Regions from separate parts of the Chryseobacterium sp. 27AL genome, predicted to be linked through region 2. Evidence: riboswitches for the same ligand, from Rfam matches in the RefSeq annotation. Region 2 holds a riboswitch; the other holds the start of a gene.
The links. A riboswitch is a leader RNA that binds a small molecule or an ion and turns the genes downstream of it on or off. The one in region 2 is predicted to bind cobalamin.
Positions count from the first base shown of each region.

Region 1: it holds a riboswitch for cobalamin, as region 2 does, so the genes downstream of both, AC3WV0_RS15465 (acyl-CoA thioesterase) here and AC3WV0_RS17430 (TonB-dependent receptor plug domain-containing protein) in region 2, are expected to answer to the same signal.

Region 1 is NZ_JBYRIW010000014.1:441-3,858, forward strand. Features, by position in the region: gene AC3WV0_RS15455 (ATP-binding cassette domain-containing protein) at 35-697, shown strand; gene AC3WV0_RS15460 (hypothetical protein) at 728-1,528, shown strand; cobalamin riboswitch at 1,592-1,771, shown strand; gene AC3WV0_RS15465 (acyl-CoA thioesterase) at 1,884-2,267, shown strand; gene AC3WV0_RS15470 (HD domain-containing protein) at 2,432-3,022, opposite strand; partial or broken gene AC3WV0_RS15475 (XAC2610-related protein) at 3,026-3,355, opposite strand; gene AC3WV0_RS15480 (hypothetical protein) at 3,371-3,418, opposite strand, start outside.
Region 2 is NZ_JBYRIW010000019.1:54,357-57,774, forward strand. Features, by position in the region: gene AC3WV0_RS17430 (TonB-dependent receptor plug domain-containing protein) at 1-1,584, opposite strand, end outside; cobalamin riboswitch at 1,614-1,790, opposite strand; gene AC3WV0_RS17435 (cytidine deaminase) at 2,249-2,731, opposite strand; gene namA (NADPH dehydrogenase NamA) at 2,834-3,418, shown strand, end outside.

The DNA of each region.
Region 1 (3,418 bases), on a different contig from region 2:
TCGGGTTAATCATCAATTTTATTTCAAAATTGTTATGAGTAAACTTCATATTGACAGCGTCACAAAATCTTATGGTTCAAAAACAATTCTGAAGGATGTTTATATAAGCTTTGAAACAGGGAAAATTGTGGCTTTATTAGGAGGTATCGGTTCTGGAAAGTCAACATTACTCCAGATCATTTTTGGAACGATGAAAGGAGATTATCAATTTATTAAATTCAATGATCAGGTTCTCACAAATCAATCTGATCGAAAAGACAAGATTGCCTACTTACCTCAAAGTTGTATATTTCCTAGAAATATTAAAATTAAGAATTTGATACCTCTGTTCTGTAATGAGGCAGATACCCAAAAACTTTTTAATTCTGATTTTATTAAACCTTTGTTAGACAGAACGATGAGAAACCTTTCCGGAGGAGAAAGAAAAATGGTGGAAGTACTGACAATCATTCATTCCAAAGCCGAATTTATCTTGCTTGAAGAACCTTACAGCGGGCTATCACCTATTCTTACCGAAAAAGTAATGAAATTCATAAAGGAAATATCTAAAGAAAAAGGATTTATTATTTCAGATTTTAATACGCAAGAGGCAATAAAGATTTCAGACGAAATTTATCTTCTTTCTAATACACATTTAAAACAAATTACAGATTTAAGAGAATTGCAACAACATTATTATCTTCCGAAAAATATTTAATTAATATATTTGAACTGTCAAAAAAAATTCATGATGATTTCCGAAAAAAAAACGTTGTATTTATCAATTTTCAGTTTTCTTTTTATGGCTTTTGCCAAAGGGCAGAACAAAGTCCCTTTCGGTGTTGTAAAAGCTGAAGAAGGATACGCTATGGTGCGTGTTCATAAAGATGACTACCGAAAAATTATTGATAAAATCCGAATGAAAACCGGTGATGTTTTTATTTACGTAAAACCAGCTCCCGGCGAAACCGAATGGATCTGGATCAAATATCCTGAAAAAGATGACACCGACAAGCCTTTTGTACGTTACGACAGCATTACAAAAGAAGGAATGGTAAACAAAAGCCGCGTGGTTTTCGTGGATAAACTGCCACAATTCACTCCTTCAAAATCCAAAAACGGAAAATCACTGATCTTTACAGACGATACCAACCCTAAAATTCCTGGAAACCAGAGAACGAAAGTGATTATTGACGTCTACCCTTCTTATGCTAAACTTAAGAAGCAGGAAAAAGATGCGGACGGAAATATTGTTAAAATTGACAAAGTAAAATCCTGGGGTGTTGGCAAAGAGATCCCAGAAGGAATGACGGAAATAAAATCTATACGGATTCAACAGCCGGGAAGAGGCTCTGTTTTCGTAAGGGATGCTATTAAAAATATGTTCCAGCCGACGATGGATTTCAACAATGTCGGTGTAACAGCGATCGATAAGGATCATATTTTCCTCTATATGATCAATGGTTCCGGCGAAAACAGATATACCACGATATGGACCATCAAACAGGGAAAAGTTCAAAGCCAGATCGTTTACAAAAACCCTGAATAATTCACCAATAATCACTACTTTTGCTGCCGAAAAGAATTTACTTTTGGCTGCTTGCCTTATGTTTAAACTTTTCAGGAAACTGGTTTTGCTTAGCTGCAGATTAAAAGGGAATCGTGTGAAAATCACGAACTGTCGCGCAACTGTAAGTAACTGAAGTCTTTATTAAAAAATCCACTGTACAGATTACGGGAAGGAAATAAAGATGTTACAAGTCAGGAGACCTGCCTTTTTCTTCACAATAAAAACTTTCGCGATTTGAAGTTTGTTGATCTAATGGATATTCAGAGATTTTCTTCTCTGCTTTTTTTCTGTTTGTTCTGAAAACATTCATTTCGCTTTAATTTAATAATGAAATATGACTACAGAAGAAAGAATTGAAGCATCCGAAACCCGAATTTTCAAAGCCGTTTTCCCCAATACAACCAACCATTACGATACTCTTTTCGGAGGAACTGCTATGCAGCTGATGGATGAGGTTGCCTTTATCGCTGCAACACGATTTGCCAGGAAGCGCGTCGTGACCGTGAGTAGTGATAAAATTGATTTTAAAAGATCTATTCCTGCCGGAACGATTGTCGAACTGATCGGAAAAGTCGTACATGTTGGAAACACGAGTATGAAAGTGAACGTAGAAATCTATACTGAACAGATGTATTCCTATGAAAGAGAAAGAGCGATCGTGGGAGACTTTACTTTCGTAGCGATTGATGAATTCAAGAAACCAATTCAAATACTATAAAGGGCTTCGGCGGCCAAAGGCCGCCGAAGCTATTATCTTTTTAACTCCCACAGATTGGGCAGATTTATACTTAAGGAAATATATGCAATCATTTGCTAAGCCTGTGTAATTTGTGCAATCTTTGGGAGAATTCTATTAAAAGCTTAATTCGATCTGATTTAAATTTACTTCAACACCTTTTCAGTTTCCAGATTTTTAATTAAGAGTAATTGAAAGGCCTCTCCCAACTCATCAGAGGCCCTGCTTATAGCGTTCTCCAGCATATTTCTGATTTGTTTTTCGGTAACTCCGGCTTCCGTCCAGCTTTTTCCTGAAGTATGTGAATTTAGGATGAAAGGCATAATCCGGTCAATGGCGCAGGCAAAAATAGCGTCCGGGGTTTGTTCTTCCTCAAATTCCAGCCAGAGATTAAAGAATTCGCTTCGTAAAGGCTCATCCAAAATCCCGAAGATTTTTTGGGCTGAAACTTTTTCTCTTTCAAACTTTCCAACCATTGCTGCTTCGTCAAACAAGAAAGTATCGCCTGCCTCAATTTCTACCAGATCGTGAATTGAAAGCATTCTGATGACTCTCAACAGATCAATATCTGCTCTGTTTTTGGCATACGGAAAAAGGATTTGAGCAAGAATAATAATTTGCCAGGAATGTTCTGCTGTATTTTCCCTTCTGGAATCATCGGCATTAAAGTTTCTTCGCTGTACATTTTTCAGGGCATCTACGGCCAGGATAAAATCGATTTCCTTTTGGATCTTCATGATTTAATTTTCTTTGTAATATTCATTTATGGGATATGTTTTTACATTCGTAATCCATTTATCATCAATAAATTCCTTTTTTGTAACCTTTACTGTTTCTCCACGGGTTGCATCTTCTTCCAGTTCATAAACTTTAAATAAACCTCTTTGTGGCAATACAGAATATTCTGTCGTGAGATGCCAGCAACATCCTGATTTTGCATAGGTAATTAACCTTTTCCTCTCAGAATCCGTATTAAACATCCCTAAATTATCATGGCCCAAACCCGTTAATTCCTCACTTAAAACAAACTGTTTTTTCGTAATATTAAATACGTACACATCATAAGAAGGGCCTCCATAGCTACTTTAATTGCCGTTTCTGATGGCGAGATCTTCATATCCATCAAAATTAAA
Region 2 (3,418 bases):
ATAACGGTAATCCATATTTCCAAACGCTTTATGCAGCGGAACATACATCATCTGCATTCCTGTCTGTTTGTTGGTAGATTTCGAATACGTGTACCCTGCATTAACCCTGAAATGGTGATTTCCAAAATTCTTTTGATAAGTGATTTGAGAATCAAGTCCGTATATTTCTACACTATAAGTGTTGAAGGCCGCCCAATAGCCAGCCGATGTAGGAAGCCAGCCGATGTAATTTTTAATGTCCATATAATACGGACTCAATGTCAGCCTGAAATCCCCCAAAATAAATTCATGATCCATATCCAAATTGGTCGAAGTTTCAGGAACCAAATCAAGATTCCCTCCTTTTTGCCAGTAAAGATCATTAAATGAAGGAATTTTGAAATTTCTTGAAACACTTGATCCTATATGATACCATTTCAACGGCTCCCATTTTCCTGAAAAGGAATAGAGAACAGGCGAAGATATATTTTCTACAAAATCTTTTTTAAATCCGGCTTCAAAACGAAGTTTCTGGCTCACAAAATACCTGGCAAGTCCGGCAACGGAACCCATATTTCTGCTGATATCGCCAATGCCCGACTGGTAACCCAGTCCTTTGTTTACCTGGAATTCGCCAATTACATTTACATTAAGTTTCGGAGTGATAAAATAATTAAAATCATTCCTGAAAATATAATTTTTACCTTCCGCACCGCTTTCTTTCGGTTTATCGATATCCCCGAAATATTGGAAATTGTCTTCTGTGTAAGCCGCTTTCAGGCTGTTTGAAAAATCATTTCTGGAAATATCCCATGAAATAAGGCTTCTCAGTGTCTGGGCATTATACTTTGTTTTATTGCCATTTTCAGTGAAAATCGGGTAATGCTGAGAACCGTCGAAGATCTGATTTTGCCACGAAATCGTCTGGTGGGGCGCAATTTTGTAAGAAGTCCCGATGTTGATGGAAGTATTATAATATCTGCCGTTTCTGTTGATGTACTCCTTTTCCGGAACTTCATAATCATTTTGGCTGATAAAATAGTTTCCGGAAACCTTAAAACTGAATTTATCATTGCTAAAAGAACCCTTCAGGAAATTATTAAAAGTGTCAAAAGACCCTGCTTCCGAATAAAGAAGAGCATGGAATCCTTTATTAAATTCCAGATTATTATTAAGATGAATACTTCCCCCAATGGCCGAACTTCCATACTGTACGCTTCCGCCGCCTGCTTTTACCTCAAGTTCGTCGTACCCGAAAAGCGGGATATTATTCACATCTCCCTGTCCCAGAAATGTTGAGTTGATATTGATTCCGTTCCATACAAAAGCGGTATGTCCTGCGCTTGTTCCTCTGAAAGATGGTGATGATACGGCGCCACGCCCGTTTTCCTTAATGTAAACCTGTGACTGAAAACGCAAAAGCTCGGAAAGATTGGTAGAGTTTTTTTCAAAATCCTGCGGTTTAATGGTGTTGACTTTATGAAAAAGTTTAACTTTATTCATCTGGTTGTCAAAAATAAAAACCGTGTCAATGGCTTTCTCCTGTGCGGAAAGAAAGCAACCATAAGCCGAAAAAATCAGTAGTAAAGATTTTTTTATATCCATTCTATTTTACTTTTCCTCCGAAAGCAATGTATTAAGTTACCATTCTGGCAGGTCTCCTGACTTTCGCTTTCTACACCTTCCCGTTTGCACAGTGGTTCGTCGTAGAAATTTTTTTTTGCGATCTACAGTTGCGGGGACAGTCCGGGATTTTCGCCCGATTCCCTTTTCATTCCAAATAATTGGAAACCAAAATTTCTGCAAATATAAACTTATTACGCTGAAATCCAAAAACACAAATGACAAAGCTGCATTACAACTTTAAATCAATAGATTTTTAAATTTTCAGGAGCCGGGAACCTGCTTTCCACTGCAATTCCTCATTACGCGGCGGAGCCTTGGCCGTCCTGAGTCCGGCAAAAGGCTCCGCCGCTCCATTCCGGGATTTTCGTTGCAATCAGGGCTAAAATAGCAGGACAAGTGGCTTCGACAGGCTCAGCCACCATAGAAATCTCAGTCTTTTGTACATTAAGAATTTTCACGGCAAGAATTCCCCTCCCTTGGAAGGGTGGATTAATTTCAGAGAAAATTAAGACGGGGTGGTTTAAAACACTAATTCAAAAGTCAACTGTGAACTGTCAATTTGCTTCGCTTGTCAATTTTTCAATTTTTTTCAAATTCACCATTCACTTGCGAAGCAAAATTCACCATTCACTAAAAAGAATGACTACAAAAATGTAGAATCAAAATAAAAAGGAAGCAAATCTTTTATAGAATGCACTTTTACAACTTCTTCATTCATGCTCGAAAAATAAAGATCAATATTTTCATTCTGCTTGGTTTCGTATTCCATTAAACTTTGTCTGCACGCACCACACGGCGGAATAGGAGGGTTTTTCTCATTAAATTCCCTGGGGCCTCCAACTACGAAGATTTTCTTAATTTTCACTTCAGGAAAATTGGCTGCTACCCAGAATAAAGTCGTTCTTTCTGCGCAAAGTCCCGAAGGAAAAGCCGCATTCTCCTGGTTGTTACCGGAATATATTTCTCCGTTTTCAAGCAATACCGAGCAGCCTACCAGAAAATTAGAGTAGGGAGCATAAGCATTTTCACGGGCGTCTTTCGCTCTTTCGAATAATTGTTTTTCTATATCGTTCAGTTCGCTGCTATTCTTAAAATATTCGTAACTGATGTGAGTTTCTTTTTTCATATATTGTGGATTAAAAAAAGGGGGATAAAATTACTTCTTTTTCATGAGGTGGACAATAAGGGCCTCCTATTTGCAATTCTCAATTTTAAAAATAAATTTAAAATGTTGTATACTCCAATCAGATTCAGAAATGTTGAATTGAAAAACCGGTGGGTAATGTCGCCTATGTGTATGTATTCCAGCGAAAACGGGCTTGCTGATGATTTTCATTTTGTTCATTATGGCAGCCGGGCTCAGGGTGGTGCAGGCTTACTTATAGTGGAAGCTACAGGCGTAGAGCCTCGCGGAAGAATTACCAACCATTGTATGGGAATCTGGAATGATGAACAGGCAGAAAGCCTCAAGAAGATCGTAGAATTTGTTCATAAAAATTCAGAGAGTAAAATCGGAATCCAACTGTCGCACTCCGGCAGAAAGGGTTCTACGGAAAATACTATTCAGATCCCTGTGGAAGAAGGATGGGAAACCATTGCACCCAGCCCGATTCCATATCACCCGACTGAAAGAATTCCTCACGTTTTGACGGTTGAAGAAATTAAAGAACAGGTTCAGAATTTTAAAAATGCAGCAAAAAGAGCTGTAAATGCAGGGTTTGATGTTATCGAAATTCATGCGGCCCATGGTTATCTGATTCATCAGTTTTTATCTCCGCTTTCGAACATCAGAACTGACGAATACGGCGGAAGC